Regions from separate parts of the Mesobacillus sp. ABV4_180 genome, predicted to be linked through region 1. Evidence: predicted binding sites of a transcription regulator. Region 1 holds the regulator's gene; the other holds the start of a gene.
What was found. Region 1 encodes LexA, which represses DNA repair genes until DNA is damaged. Its sites were predicted from a motif close to CGAACATATGTTCG; they were not measured.

Region 1 (7,652 bases):
AGCTGGCTTTTTTGCCGGCATTAATATTTGAGGAGAACATGCATGACAAATAAACTTCCATTTACCATTACCAAAAACGATACATTTTTTGATTTACTGGGTGATTATATTGGTGATGTATTTTACGATATTCTGCCTGAAAAAGGCTACGAGCTCCGCGATGAACAAATCTATATGGCGTTCCAGGTGGAACAGGCCTTCAAAAATAAAGGGATCATTTTTGCTGAAGCAGGAGTGGGCACAGGCAAAACCTTTGTCTATCTGATTTATGCAATTTTGTACGCACGTTATATGGGAAAACCTGCGATTGTTTCCTGTTCCGATGAAACGCTGATTGAACAGCTGGTGAAAGAGGGGGAGACATCGAAAAGCTTGAAATAGCATTGGGCCTAAAAGTGGACGTACGTTTGGCAAAAGCGAGGGAGCAGTATGTTTGCGTAAAGAAACTTGATGATCTTTCGAACACGACTGATGATTTGGAAATCCTCGATGTCCATGACCAGCTTCCAGATTTCATTTTCGATGAAGGAATTTCAATGAATTCATTCTCTCGTTATGGCGACCGAAAAGAATATCCTTGGGTCACGAATGAAAAATGGTCATCGATGGCATGGGATCCCCTACAACAATGCTCAACATGCAATTGGCGCCATCGCTGCGGCCAGACACTGAATCGTGATTATTACCGCCATGCCGGGGATTTGATCATATGCTCACATGATTTTTATATGGAGCATGTCTGGACTAAAGAATCACGCAAACGTGAAGGGCAAATGCCTTTGCTTCCTGAGGCGAGCACAGTCATTTTTGATGAAGGACATTTGCTTGAGTTTGCGGCACAAAAAGGGCTGACCTACCGTTTTAATTCACAAACCCTGACTACTGTACTGACTGGATATATGCACCAGGATGTCAGGGAGGAATCGCTTTATTTGATCGAGGATATCCTCGAACTTCATGATGCATGGTTTGACCTTCTTGTCGAGAATTCGAAAGCTGTCGAAGGTTCAAGTCGTAAAGAAGTGCCTTTGCTTCCGGGAATAAAGAAAACAGCTCAAACACTTGAGAATAAAGTAAGTGAATTAATGGATCAGTTAGTCTTTGACGCGGAGATGTTCGTGATTGATGAGTACCATTTAAAAATCATGGAGGAGTATCTTGAGTTCTTCACATATGGACTGTCCATTTTCTTGAAAAATGATGAAGGTATTTTCTGGCTTGAAGAAAATGAAGTGCAGACTTCACTTGTGATCATGCCGCGCCTGGTTGAGGATATTTTAAAGAAAGAAGTGTTTGCCCAGAATATCCCGTTTGTGTTCTCATCAGCAACATTATCCAAGGCAGGAGATTTCAGCTATATAGCGAAAAGCCTTGGAATTGAACAATATACCTCTTTCACAGTTGCTTCACCATTTGATTATGAAGAACAGATGGAGATGTTTGCCCGTGTTGAAGATGATGAGAATGCTAAATGGACACAAATCGGCAATGATCTTAGAAGCAAAACTGGCAAGTCACTCGTTCTGTTTTCGTCATTACAAGAAATGAAGCGATTCAGAGAATGGGCTGATCGACAAGATTGGTCATTTTCCATCCTTTTTGAAGGGGATCGTGAAATCAGTGAAACGGTTAAGGAATTCCAGGGAAACGTGACAACAGTTCTTTGTTCATACAGTCTGTGGGAAGGGCTGGATGTGCCTGGTGAATCATTGATCCAGGTCATTATTTCTTCGCTTCCGTTCCCTCCGCATGACCCAGTATTCCAGGCGAAGCGCAAACATGCGAAGAACGCTATGGCAGATGTGGACCTGCCCTATATGCTTTTGCGATTGAGACAGGGCATGGGACGTTTAATAAGAACAACACAGGATTATGGCAGTGTACATTTATGGATGACGAAAGGGCAGAATGATTTATTTTATGAAGAGATTTCAAAAGTGCTTCCAACCAAAAATGTGAGATGGGTATAAGCTGAATTGCTAAAAAAGAATCCCGAAAGACCTTTATCTTTCGGGATTCCTTTTTGCTATCTACTTTCAAATTAGAAACCGCAGCCGCATCTCCGGTGGCGCCTTCTGTCCCTGTCATCATCGCGATCATCACGGGCACCTGCAACTAAATCATTGATCAAGCAACGGCGAACTGCACGGCAAAGATCATCAAAATCAACAGTAGCCCGGACTCTATCCCGATCGCGGTCTCGATCCCGATCCCGATCTCGATCCCTGCTAGGGAAAAAGATGCCCGCTACATCATTGTTATTTCGATTGCATCCCATTTGTATCAACTCCTTCCCTTGTCAACTGGTGGTACACAATATCTTATGTGCAAGGGGACAAGATGATAGGGTAGGAACCTAAATATACAATAAATGTGCTGTTCTCATAGTTAGGTAAATGTTTTTTGCACAATAATTGAATATTGCTTTAGGTTAAGCACCAAGAATAATGGTAAAAATTAAAACAGAAAAACATTGGAGATGATTTAATGAGTAAAGCAAAGAGTAAGGGCGGGACTGGAAGAGGCACTGGCAAAAAAGGCTGGAACCGCTGGCAGTCGAGCGCGAATAAAGCAAAAAGTGCCAAACCATATAAAAGTAAAGGTGTTAAGCATAAAAAGGATTCAAATGCAGCGAGCGAGAGCTAGTGTTCAGGTTTTTACCGCCAATAAGAGTTTCATAGAATGTAAAAAAGCAAGCGGAGGCCGCTTGCTTTTTTAGTGCATATGACGGTAAACACCAATGACTTTTCCAAGGATGGAAACATTGCGAAGGATAATGGGATCCATCGTTGAATTTTCCGGCTGCAATCTGAAGTAGTCCTTTTCCTTAAAGAAGCGTTTTACAGTTGCTTCATCATCTTCTGTCATCGCTACAACGATATCTCCGTTGTTCGCAGTTTTCTGCTGCTTCACGATTACGTAATCACCATCAAGGATTCCGGCTTCAATCATACTGTCTCCCATAATTTCAAGCATGAAAACTTGCTCATCATGTGGAACAAGACGGTCAGGAAGAGGGAAGTACTCCTCTACATTTTCAATTGCCGTGATTGGCATACCGGCAGTTACCTTACCGACCACAGGTACGTTCACTACATTATATTTAGGGATTCGGCTATCCTCTTCGATATCCAAAATTTCTATTGCACGCGGCTTAGTTGGGTCACGGCGGATCAAACCTTTGCTTTCGAGCCTTGCCAGATGGCCATGGACTGTGGAACTTGAGGCTAGCCCGACCGCTTCGCCGATTTCGCGTACGGATGGTGGATACCCTTTTTTCTTGACTTCACCTTTTATGAATTCAAAAATATCTTGCTGCCGTTTTGATAATTTTGTCATATTCACGCACCTCGTATAATTTCTTGTCCTTATTATACCATGTCCATCTCACGGATACAAACATAAGTTCGAATTTTGAGTTGACACAAAACAAATGTTCGATTTATAATAAAAACAAATAAAGCGAACATATATTCGTTAAGAGGTGCTGGATATGAAGAAACTATGGGAAAACTATTCTTTCGCAATTATACTGCTTGCTGTCAGCTTGATTTTTTCACTTGTTGCTAAGTTCCATTTAAATAACGAGGATGCATACATTACTGTTACTATAGAAGAAGGGCAATCTTTATGGGAGCTTGCAGAAACTTTTGCTCATGATCATAATCTATCGGAGAATGAGTTCGTCAGCTGGGTAGAGAAGGAAAACGGGATTGCCGGACAAATGATCCATCCTGGTGATGAACTTGTCATCCCTGTCATGGCTGAACATTTTGAACCTACACAGATTGCCGGAGCTGAAAGATAAATAGTAATTAGAAATAAGGTGACAACATGAAAGCAATTATATATTGCCGGGTTAGCACAACAAAGGAAACACAAGAGACATCGCTCGCCAGGCAGGAGGAAGAATTGCTTCGTCTGGCAGGAGAGTATGGATTCGAAGTAGCAGGCATCATTAAGGAACAGGCTAGTGGTTATGACCTTGATAGGGAAGGCATCTTGGAGTTGCTGGAACTGATTAAGGACAAGACCATCGGTGCCCTGCTCATCCAGGATGAGACACGTCTTGGAAGAGGAAATGCGAAGGTCGCGATCCTTCACTGTATTTTGAAAGAGCATGTTAAGTTATACAGCATATCACACCATGGGGAACTGCAGCTTTCTGATTCGGATTCCATGGTGCTGCAGATTGTCAGCATGGTTGAGGAATATCAACGAAAGATCCACAACATTAAAATAAAGCGCGGAATGAAACGGGCGATTGATCAAGGATACAAGCCTCAGCGGAATTTGAAAAACCAAGGGGATCATGCAGGCAGGGAGCGCAAGGAAATGCCGATTGAAGAAATTGTGAAACTTCGCAATAACGGCCTGACTTTTGCAGATATTGCTGCCACTCTTAGAGGATTTGGTTATCATGTCTCGAAGGCAACTGTGAATCGAAGATATTTAGAGTATATAGAGTCCAGGGAATCATAAGCTTCATTCTTGTAAAAATGATCTAAATCTAGTAAGATGTCACTTGACGTATTTTTTTTACAAAGGAGCTTTACCATGCTATCAAGTGATAAAATTGCCAGAATCAATGAGCTGGCTAATAAAGCCAAGACCTCAAAATTGACTGTGGAAGAAGCGAAGGAACAGTCAAAGCTTCGCGCTGAATATCTGCAAACATTCCGTTCCTCTATGCTTAACACTTTAAAGGGTGTAACCATCATTGATCCTGAAGGTAATGATGTAACTCCTGAAAAGTTAAAGGAAGAAAGAAATAAGAACAAGCTTCATTAATATAACCTTTGGAATACATGATTCATGTATTCCATTTTTATTTTTTGGCTGTGTTAAAGCTGGCTGTTGTTTTAAGTCCTGTTGATCTACGTTCCAGGCGCGCAGACTCCTGCGACGAGGAGGCTCAGCGCCAGCCCCGCGGAAAGCGATGCGCCTGGAACGGAAATCAACAGTCTAATTTAACACAGCCTTTTTTTAATCTCAGGATGATCGTCCTGTTACATATCAATAAGGTGTTTGTGTCAAAATAAATAACAATACGGCCTTTTCTGTCTCCTTCAGGCACAATTTGTTGTATAATAATTGTTCTCGCTATAATATTAAGGATGTAGCCAGTACTTATAGAAAGGATGTATTTAATGTTTAACAAAATTGATATGCTTTCAATTGATTCGATTCGTACTTTATCGATTGATGCAATTGAAAAGGCGAATTCCGGACACCCTGGCATGCCAATGGGGGCTGCTCCGATGGCTTACACACTATGGACTCGTCATATGAACATCAATCCTAAAAATCCTGAATGGTTTAATCGTGACCGCTTTGTCTTATCTGCCGGCCACGGATCTATGTTGTTATACAGCTTGCTGCACCTTGCAGGTTATGATTTATCAATGGATGATATCAAAAACTTCCGTCAATGGGGAAGCAAGACTCCTGGACACCCTGAATTTGGCCACACTGCTGGCGTAGATGCTACAACTGGACCACTTGGACAGGGGATTGCCATGGCAGTGGGTATGGCAATGGCTGAACGCCACCTGGCAGCTGTCTATAACAAAGATAACTATAATCTTGTTGACCATTATACATACAGCATTTGCGGTGACGGAGATTTAATGGAGGGTGTATCTGCTGAGGCAGCATCCCTTGCAGCACACCTTAAATTAGGCAGAATGGTTGTTCTTTATGATTCAAACGATATTTCATTGGACGGCGATCTTGATAAATCTTTCTCTGAAAGCGTAGAAGGCCGTTTCAAGGCATATGGATGGCAGTATATTCGTGTTGAAGATGGAAACAATCTAGAAGAAATCGCAAAGGCAATCGAGGAAGCGAAGACTGATGAGAATCGTCCGACTTTAATCGAAGTTAAGACGATTATCGGTTATGGTTCTCCTAACCTTTCTGGTAAGTCGGATGTTCACGGTGCTCCATTGGGCGCAGATGAATTGAAGCTTACAAAAGAAGCGTATAAATGGACTTTCGAGGAAGACTTCCATGTACCAAGCGAAGTGTATGATCACTTCAAGCAGCAAATCGCTGATAAAGGTGAACAAACTGAACAAGCATGGAATGAGCTTTTCGCAAAATACAAGAGTGAATACCCTGAACTAGGAGCACAGCTTGAAAAGGCAATGAAGGGTGAATTAGTAGAAGGCTGGGATAAGGATCTTCCAGTTTATGCAGAAGGCAAGAGCCTTGCCAGCCGTGCTTCCTCTGGTGAAGCACTAAATGGTTTAGCCAAAAACCTTCCATACTTGATCGGTGGTTCAGCCGACCTTGCGGGTTCAAACAAGACAATGATCAAAGGGACAGGTGATTTCTTCCCAGGTTCATTCGAAGGCCGCAACATCTGGTTCGGAGTCCGTGAATTTGCAATGGGAGCAGCAATGAACGGGATGGCTCTTCACGGTGGATTAAAAGTATTTGGCGGGACATTCTTTGTATTCTCTGACTACTTGAAGCCTGCAATCAGACTTGCAGCTTTAATGGGCTTGCCTGTAACATTCGTATTTACTCATGATAGTATCGCAGTGGGTGAAGACGGCCCTACACACGAACCTGTTGAACAGCTTGCAGGACTTCGTGCGATGCCAAACCTATCTGTGATCCGTCCTGCAGATGGTAACGAAACGGCTGCTGCTTGGAAGCTTGCTGTTGAATCAACTAAGACTCCTACAGCTCTTGTGCTGACTCGCCAAAACCTGCCGACAATCAAAGACACAGACAAGAATGCATACGAAGGCGTCTCAAAGGGTGGATACGTGATTTCTCCAGCTGGCAAAGAAAATGCCGATGCATTGCTTATTGCTGCAGGTTCAGAAGTGGGACTTGCTGTACAAGCTCAAGAAGCTCTTGCTTCCGAAGGGATCAGCGTTGCAGTTGTAAGTATGCCTTCTTGGGATCGTTTCGAAAAGCAGTCCAAGGAATACAAAGAAAGCGTCATTCCGAAGTCTGTCAAGAAGCGTTTGGGTATCGAAATGGGATCTTCACTTGGCTGGCACCGCTATGTGGGTGACGAAGGTGAAGTCCTTGCGATCGACACATTCGGTGCATCAGCACCAGGAGAAAAAATCATGGAAGAGTACGGCTTCACTGTGAACAATGTAGTTGCTCGCGTGAAAGCATTGCTTGAACAAAACTAATTAAATTACACATAAACGAGTATCAAACCAATTTGGTTTCGTACTCGTTTTTTTTTCAATTATATTAATGGAAAGTTATGTTAAACTGAAATGGATGCATAGACCAAGCAATCAGACAACTCGCCAATGGGCGGGTTTTCTTTATGAAAACGAATTTTTTTAACAAAACGTGCAACCTAAATAGTGTCATTGGCGCCTAAAGTGTAGAAACAAACAAGGAGGTGCTGCTGGTGGAACAGGCAGAATTGATGCAACGAATCCGAAATGGAGAGGATTCAGCTTTTGCTGAACTCATAAATCCCCTAATTGAAAAAGGATACAGAACCAGCTACAGTATCGTCAGGGCAAAGGACCAGGCAGAAGAAGTTGTCCAAAATGCCATGATTGAAGCGTACCGTAACATAATGAGCGGCAAGGAAATCATTTATTTCAGCACATGGTTCTATAAACTCGTTTCCCACAGGTCGATTGATGTTCTTAGGAAGAATGGAA
Region 2 (7,652 bases), 1.1 Mb from region 1:
GGGGATTCGTTGACTAAAATAGGCTACCATTCATCCGCAAGCCTGACATCGGCAATAGCCGAAATGTCGATGCGGTGGATTTCCTCGAACCTGTCAACGATATGGAGTTTCTGCCCGAGCTCATTCCAGTAATGGATTTTCCCGATCACCAATTCGTACTTCCTCTGCCGGTAATAGGTTATGCTGAGCGGGCGATTGTACTCCATCGCTTCGAGGATCGTTTCATTCAATTGTTCAAGCTGCTGTTCATCCAGCTGTTTTTCTTTTTCGTATCCGTCTTCCTGTGCCCAGTCGCGCAGCATTTTTACATGTTCAGGAAGCATCATGGACGTCCACTTGATTCTTCCGCGGTCACGAATCATCTTGATTCCTCCCTTCTTCTATCAGCCTTTATGCCCGCCAACCAGGGCCGCACGATGTCTTGCTGTGCCGGCGGCCGTATAGGAAACGGCCCTTAGGAGAGCGGCTGATCCGTATCGGCTGCGAATCCGGTCCATCGCATAGCCCAGCTCTTTCTTTTTCCAGCCGTTTTTTTCAAATAAATTCAATTGGAATTCACTGTCGGCGACAAGATTACCGAGGGAAATCGAAATGCTGCGCACCGTTTTTCCTGTATAATTCTCGGCAAAAAGCTCAAGGCAGACACGATACAGGTCCATCGTAATATTGGTTGGTTCCTCAATCGTCCTTGAGCGGTGGAAGCCTCCTCCAAATTCATCCTGGCTGTAGCCAATCCCAAAGCTGATTGTCCGGCCTGCTTTTCCATGGCTCCTTGCCCTGCGTGCGACTTCTTCGCACATTTCGAGGATGACATGTTTGATTTCCTCTTCTTCCTTATAATCCCGGAGCAAAATCTGGCTCTTTCCAAAGCTGACCTGCCCTTCCATGATCGGTGCTCCGATATCCGAAAAATCGATTCCCCATGCATGCCAGTACAGCTGATTGCCCATGATGCCGAATTTTTTCTCCAATTTTTCAAGGTCATAACGGGCCAGCTGCCCGACTGTGAAAATCCCCATGCTGTTCAGTGTTTTTTCAACGCGGCGGCCAATCCCCCACATTTCCCTGAGCGGCGAGACACTCCACAGCTTCGTCTGAACATCGTCATAGGTCCATTCGGCAATTCCTTTATTCTTTGCATCAAGATCAAGACACAGCTTCGACATCAGCATGTTCGGGCCAATCCCGATTGCACACGGGAGCTGGAACTCGCGCTCAATGTCATCTTTGATTTTTTTTGCGATTGAAGCAGCGTCGCCCCAAAGTTTTGAAGCTCCATCGACTTTAATGAAGCTTTCATCGACACTGTAAGTATGGATCGCTTCCTTCGGGACATAGCGATTGAATACGCGGGAAATTTCGGTGGAAATTCGCAGGTACGTTGACATTTGCGGATCAACGACAACTATTCGCGGATTATCGGGAATTTCAAACTTTCGTGACCCGGTCTTGATGCCAAACTCCTTTTTCAAGCGGGGGGAAGCGGCCAGGACAACGCTACCCGGGCGATCGAGATTCCCGACGACAGCCAAGTAGCAGTCAAGAGGATCAAGGCCGAGCATCACGGCGGAACAGCTCGCATAAAAGCTCTTCATATCCACGCACAGAATCTTATTTTGCGGCATTTCGCTGTAATCCACCAATATTCCCTCCTCCCTTCTGCAGACTGCCTGCTGACATTAAGAACATCCGTTCTATTTCATTATACCCATAATAATAAGCGAATATGCGTTCGGTTTCAATGGAAATTTTGCGGCGGACTGACTTAATTAAGGTTTAAATGGTGTGTCATTCCAAGGCTGGACAATTTTATAAAAGGCTGTTTTCAGCCGGCAGTTCTGAGTATAATCAAAAGGGAGAGGTGCTGTTTTTATGGATAAAAAACTCATTCGCAAAATGGTCCAAAAGTGCTTCGTGCAATATCGGCATGAGGACTCCCTGCCGTTCGGCGAGGCAGAATTCGAGGGTTTATATGAAAAGATTTTGGAACTAAAGAGCGAAGAACCTGAGGCGGACTTGCATGAAATCATCCATGATGCCGTTTATGAATTTTTGGCAACGTAAGAGCAAAGGCTGCCCTTTTGAGGACAGCCTTTCGATTATTTTAATCTGATATTTGCTTCACCTTTGATTGTTGCGGGGTAGTCATTCAGCTTTAAGGTAATCGGTCCTGATGCTGCTTCTTCACCGAAATAGGGAATCAAGAATTCAACAAATTCTTCTTCGCCGCTCCATCTGACAGCTTGTGAGCCATCACCGATTTTCCCGCCGTTTTGGTCAACTGCCTGGTCAAGAGAAATATTTTCTTCTTCAGAGCCCCTACGGAAGGTGAGCATCAATTGATTCTCCTCCCTGCCCACCTTTAGCAATCTGCCGTCATCTGGAGACTTCAGGATTTCAAGTTTAGCCGGATCAACAATAATTTCAAGCTCCTTTTTATCAATTGCCCGCAAGGAATTAAAGCGAAGATACAGCTCTTTTGGCTTCTTGAAAAAATTACTCTGCAAATAAAACTCTTTTGTGTCTGCATCAGAATAGACAGATGTTGTTCCATTCGTGATTGCTGCCCACTCACCTCCCGTTTCATCAACGAGTCTCAAATCCTCAAATCCAAAAATTCGCTTTGAATTACTCTTATCAAAATGGACAGTTACACCAATCCTTGTTGGGTAGATCGATACTTTTTCGACAGTGATTTTCTGTCCTTCGAATTCGACTGTTTCATTTACTTCAACTATTTCTTTTTTATCCTTGAAGGCATCCTTGTCGATCGAGAATGGGAGCACCCATGTATCAGCAAGCTTAGTCAGAGGCTTACCATCTTCTGTTCTTCCTTCAGCTAGCTCGATACTCAGCTTCAAGTTTTCTGGCAGATTATTCTCATAAAATTCATAGGTTGCCTGAAGCAGCTGCTCGTTATTTTGTGCGTCATCTATCCATCCGCCAAAAGAAGACACTGTTTCTTCTATGTTATTCCCTGCACTGTCGGTCATCCTCAAGTTTTCAACCGAGATTTCCTTATGCCCTCCTGAAGAGTCAATCTTATAAAACAGCACCATCATCTGTTCGTCTACAATCACCGAATCTAATGTGACCTTAAGGCCGTCATGTTCATCTGATACATCGATTTTTTGTGCGAAGTCATTTTCGACGGCTGATGTCAATCCTTTGTCGAAACGCACAAGCTCAACAATCTTCTCCATCCCCGGTATTAAGGTGACATACGAAGCAAATGTTTCTGAGGTCCTGAGCATCGCTGTAAAAGCAAAAATCAGGATGGCTGCTGACGCGAATGTTCTCATAAAAAATAGGTTTTTCTTCTTTTTCCTTTTCCCCTGGCTGATTCCGGCAGCAATCGCCGCGTCAAGCTGAAATTCAGGAACTTCAATATTCTCAAGTGCGGCCTGGGCCTTTGTCAGCTTTTTTTCCTCGGCATTAAGCATAGCCCAATCCCCCCTTATCTTCGAGCTGTCCGCGAAGTTCCTTCAGCCCTTTATTAAGCCATGTCTTCACTGTGCCTTCAGGACATTCAAGAATTTCAGCGATTTCCTTGATTTTAAAATCATGCACATACTTCAATTCGATGACCTGCCTTGTTTTGGAATCGAGCTTTCCGATGACTTCCTCCACCTCGAGCCAGCTGGACTGATGCTCGGCCCCCATCAGGCTGATTAGATCATCGCTGACAAGTATACGCTGCTTCTTCTTCAATTCATCATTGCAATAGTTTAACAGGATCCTTGTCAGCCAAGTCGTAAAGTATTGCGGGTCCTTCACCTTGCGGATCGAGCGGAAAGCCCTGTACGTAACCTCCTGCAGCGCTTCGACTGCATCCTCGCTATTTTTCAAGTAACTGAGGGCGATCCGGTATAGGCGTACTTTATGAAGCTGCATCAATTCGTAAAATGCCGCTTCATCGCCTTTCTTCGCCCTGCGTACCAATTCCTGAAGCTCCAAAATGTCTCCCCCTGACTTTGTATCTATCTATTAGACCTGTAAGGCGAAAAAAAGTTTTAAAAGATTAAAAAAACCGCCAAAAAAATATTTTGGGCGGTCTTTAAAAAACTATTTTTGGTTAAAAGCCTTCTTTCCAAAAAGCTCAAATGCCCGCGGAAATAAAGTGTAGAATATGCTGCCTGCATTCATCCAGCGCGGCAGATTGATTTCCCTTGTTCCAGTCAGCATCCTGCCGACTACCTGGCTGGCAACATATTCTGGTTTTAGCATGAATTTTTTTACATTTTTTACGTAGTTGCCCTGTTTATCTGCGATGTTAAAGAAATTCGTTTCAATCGGCCCTGGATTTACAGACGTAACAAAAATATTATCATCCGCAACCTCCATGCGCAGACTGTTCGTATATCCAAGCACCGCATGCTTAGTTGCCGAATAGACGCTGGATTTCGGCGTAGCAATCTTGCCGGCCTGGGAAGCGATATTGATGATATGGCCGCTTCGCCTTATCTTCATCCCTGGCAGCACCATGGCTGTGCAGGCCATCAAACCTACAACATTGACGTCAAACATCGATTTGATATCTTCGATTTTCGCTTCGTGGGCGAAGTCGAAAATACCAAAGCCAGCATTATTGACTAGAATATCAACATGTCTAATTTCAGTTAGAACTTGGGAGAACACGGCCTTGATTGAATCAGTATCCGATACATCAAGCTTCTGAGCATGGACATTGATGGCGTATTTTGCTTGTAATTCCGCTTTTAAAACCTCAAGTTTATCATTGCCACGGGCAAGGAGGACTAGATTCGCTCCACGCGCAGCACAAAGCCTGGCAATTTCAGCCCCGATCCCTCCGGAAGCACCCGTAATAATTATATTTTTTCCTTTTAATGATTGCATTGCAGTTCACCTCATTTGGCTGTATAAACGAAGGTTTTCCCTTCCTCCCTGACTGAAAGGGTGCCAAGGGATTGTAAATAATCAAGCTGTCCGACTGTTTCGGAAATGGTTAAATTCAATTCGCGTTCATAGACAGTAGGGAATAGTAGTTTGCAAACCTCAAATACAGTGAGCTCCCTGCCTTCCAGCATACCCCTTACCTGCATCGCCCGATCATGCTGACGGGCAATCCGCTTTTCGATCAGGCTGTGCAATTCTGTTATCTCCGTTCCATGACCCGTGTATACGAGACCAATCGGATATTGCTGCAATTTTTTTAGGGACGCATTATATTGGACCAGCGGTTTTGGCCTCTCCGGTTCACCTGGAAGCGGCGGCTCCAGCAGCGGGTTTGGCGAGATCCCTGCAAGGATTGTATCACCGGCAATCATGGTGCCATCCTTCTCACGCAAGAGGACGATATGGCTTTGTGCGTGTCCGGGTGTCTCAATCACCCTCCATCCTGGCAGTGCCGGCGGGATATCATTTTCAAGAATAGTTCCAGATAATGAGCGATTGCATGAAAATACCAAAGTATTTTTCATCACTTTCATCGAAGGCATAAAATACCTCTCAGGAATGCCTGTTTGCAGAAAGAATTTCTCATAAAACTGTTGATGTTCCTGCGCAAATTCAGGAGTCCTGTTAATCCACCGTTCGTTCAGGGGATGGCCATGAACTTCAAGTCCAGGAGAAAAATAATCCAGCATCCCAACATGGTCCGGATGGTCGTGCGTCAGAATCACCTGCTCGATATCCGCCGGATTCAGCTTTAAATCCGCCAACTGGGACTTGAAAGATTCCCAGGACTCCTCCGTCTTCGTACCGGCATCAACGAGTGTCAGCCTGTCCCCTTTTATTAAGTAAGCATTGACATCGCCGACAGGAAAAGGTGTCGGCAATGTCAGTTTGGCAATTCCTTCTTTCCATTCTGCCATTTGGACTATACACCTCGAAACATTATTTTTATATAAGGTAAACCGCTTGTTTGTTTATGTAAGTGTTTATTTTTAAGATTACCGGTATTTTTTCAATATAAAATTAAGTTTACCCCTAAAGCTGGCAATTGTCATTATTTTCACTTTTTGTTTTCAGAAAAAACTAAAAATTAATTATTTGCCCTCTTGACAATAGGGTTGTCCTTCTTGCATAATCACTATTAAAATTTCAATCAAACAACAGCACTTGAGCAAGACGAGTAGACAGGAATGGTAACAGAGAGTGGAGTCCACCGGCTGAAAGGCTCCGCTGCCCTCTTCATGTTGAACCCTACCTTGCAAGCTGCCAGGCAAACCTGGACGCATACCGGCGTTATCGGATTATGAGCTGCACTTCTTTGGCGATGGCCGAAGAAGTGAATGAAGGTGGTACCACGGAAGCATGGCCTTTCGTCCTTTTATGGATGAAGGGTCTTTTTGTTTTTTTTACAAAGCTGGTTGACAGGAACGAGGAAGAACTCCTGCTAGTCAACTGAGGAAAAAAATTTTATGGAGGCGATCACGATGAAGAAGCTTGTTTTTGTTGGGGCAGGTTCGATGGCAGAAGCGATGATTTCGGGTATAGAGGCAAGCAGGCTTCTTCCGGGAGGACAAATTTGGGCTACGAATAAACATGATACTGACAGACTGAAAACGCTCGAATTAAAATATGGAATTAAATCGACCTATGATCTGAAAGAGCTTTTTGAAAATGCCGATGGGGTTGTCCTGGCGATGAAACCAAAGGACGCAGCAGCCGCAATGGAAGAAATCAGATCTTACCTGACTGAAGATATGCTTGTTGTTTCCGTCCTCGCTGGGGTTTCGATTGATGCGATTGTGACAGCAGCCGGGAAATCTCTGGCAGTTGCACGTGCAATGCCAAACACATCGGCTGCGATTGGCAAATCGGCAACAGCCCTGGCTGTGAACGAATACGTTAGCGAATTACAAAAAGCTCAGGTGCAAAAGCTGTTTAACACAGTTGGACTGACGACAATTGTGGAGGAATATCAGCTTGATGCGGTCACAGGACTTTCAGGAAGCGGGCCGGCATACATCTATTATCTTGTTGAGGCAATGGAAAAAAGCGCAGTGGAAATCGGGCTGGAAAAGCAAATTGCCAAGCAGTTGATCATCCAGACCCTCCTAGGGGCTGCGGAAATGCTGACAAAGTCAGACAAAGAGCCAGCACAGCTTCGCTTCGAGGTAACGAGCCCTGGCGGAACCACAGAAGCAGGCATCAGCATCCTTGAACAGCATGGGGTGCAATCCGCATTCGTATCTTGTATCAAGGAAGCCACAGCCCAATCGAAGAGGCTTGGCCATTTGCTCGGCAATGAGCTGTCAGCGGCTAACCGCCCGATTTAAAATTGCAATCACCCTTCCTGTTTATCTACAATGGAGAAAAACAACAGGGACGTGTGCACGATGCTTTTAATCTTACTGACTTTAACTCTCCTGATCTGGATTGCAGCGACGCTTGACGCCTTGATTGGTTTCAGAAAGCTCGAGTCGCTTGAGAAAGCAAATGGAGTTAGCCATGGACCGCTTTTGAGCGTAATTGTAGCCGCCCGCAACGAGGAAGACCATATTTTGCAAAGCGTCCAGACTCAGCTGGCGCAAACCTACCGCCATAGTGAGTGGATTCTGGTAAATGACCGCTCTGAAGATAAAACCGGAGAACTGATGGATAGGCTGAAAGAATCGGACGAAAGAGTCAGGGTCATTCATATCGAAAGTTTGCCAGAAGGATGGCTTGGCAAAAACCATGCTCTC

Region 2: ACXAEA_RS08640 (Y-family DNA polymerase) is a predicted target of LexA. The motif match lies at 1,722-1,735, and genes of this name have one in related genera.

Annotation. Positions count from the first base shown of each region.
Region 1 covers NZ_JBSWTJ010000001.1:2,862,490-2,870,141, reverse strand. The annotation lists partial or broken gene ACXAEA_RS14765 (ATP-dependent DNA helicase) at 43-1,970, shown strand; gene ACXAEA_RS14760 (hypothetical protein) at 2,042-2,278, opposite strand; gene ACXAEA_RS14755 (DUF3934 family protein) at 2,488-2,646, shown strand; gene lexA (transcriptional repressor LexA) at 2,716-3,339, opposite strand; gene yneA (cell division suppressor protein YneA) at 3,494-3,808, shown strand; gene ACXAEA_RS14740 (YneB family resolvase-like protein) at 3,835-4,482, shown strand; gene ACXAEA_RS14735 (DUF896 domain-containing protein) at 4,558-4,791, shown strand; gene tkt (transketolase) at 5,151-7,160, shown strand; gene ACXAEA_RS14725 (RNA polymerase sigma factor) at 7,391-7,652, shown strand, end outside.
Region 2 covers NZ_JBSWTJ010000001.1:1,723,373-1,731,024, reverse strand. The annotation lists gene ACXAEA_RS08645 (YolD-like family protein) at 24-362, opposite strand; gene ACXAEA_RS08640 (Y-family DNA polymerase) at 384-1,643, opposite strand; gene ACXAEA_RS08635 (YqzH family protein) at 1,873-2,064, shown strand; gene ACXAEA_RS08630 (DUF4179 domain-containing protein) at 2,100-3,443, opposite strand; gene ACXAEA_RS08625 (sigma-70 family RNA polymerase sigma factor) at 3,436-3,957, opposite strand; gene ACXAEA_RS08620 (SDR family NAD(P)-dependent oxidoreductase) at 4,066-4,857, opposite strand; gene ACXAEA_RS08615 (MBL fold metallo-hydrolase) at 4,869-5,834, opposite strand; gene ACXAEA_RS08610 (hypothetical protein) at 6,218-6,370, shown strand; gene proC (pyrroline-5-carboxylate reductase) at 6,399-7,244, shown strand; gene ACXAEA_RS08600 (glycosyltransferase family 2 protein) at 7,305-7,652, shown strand, end outside.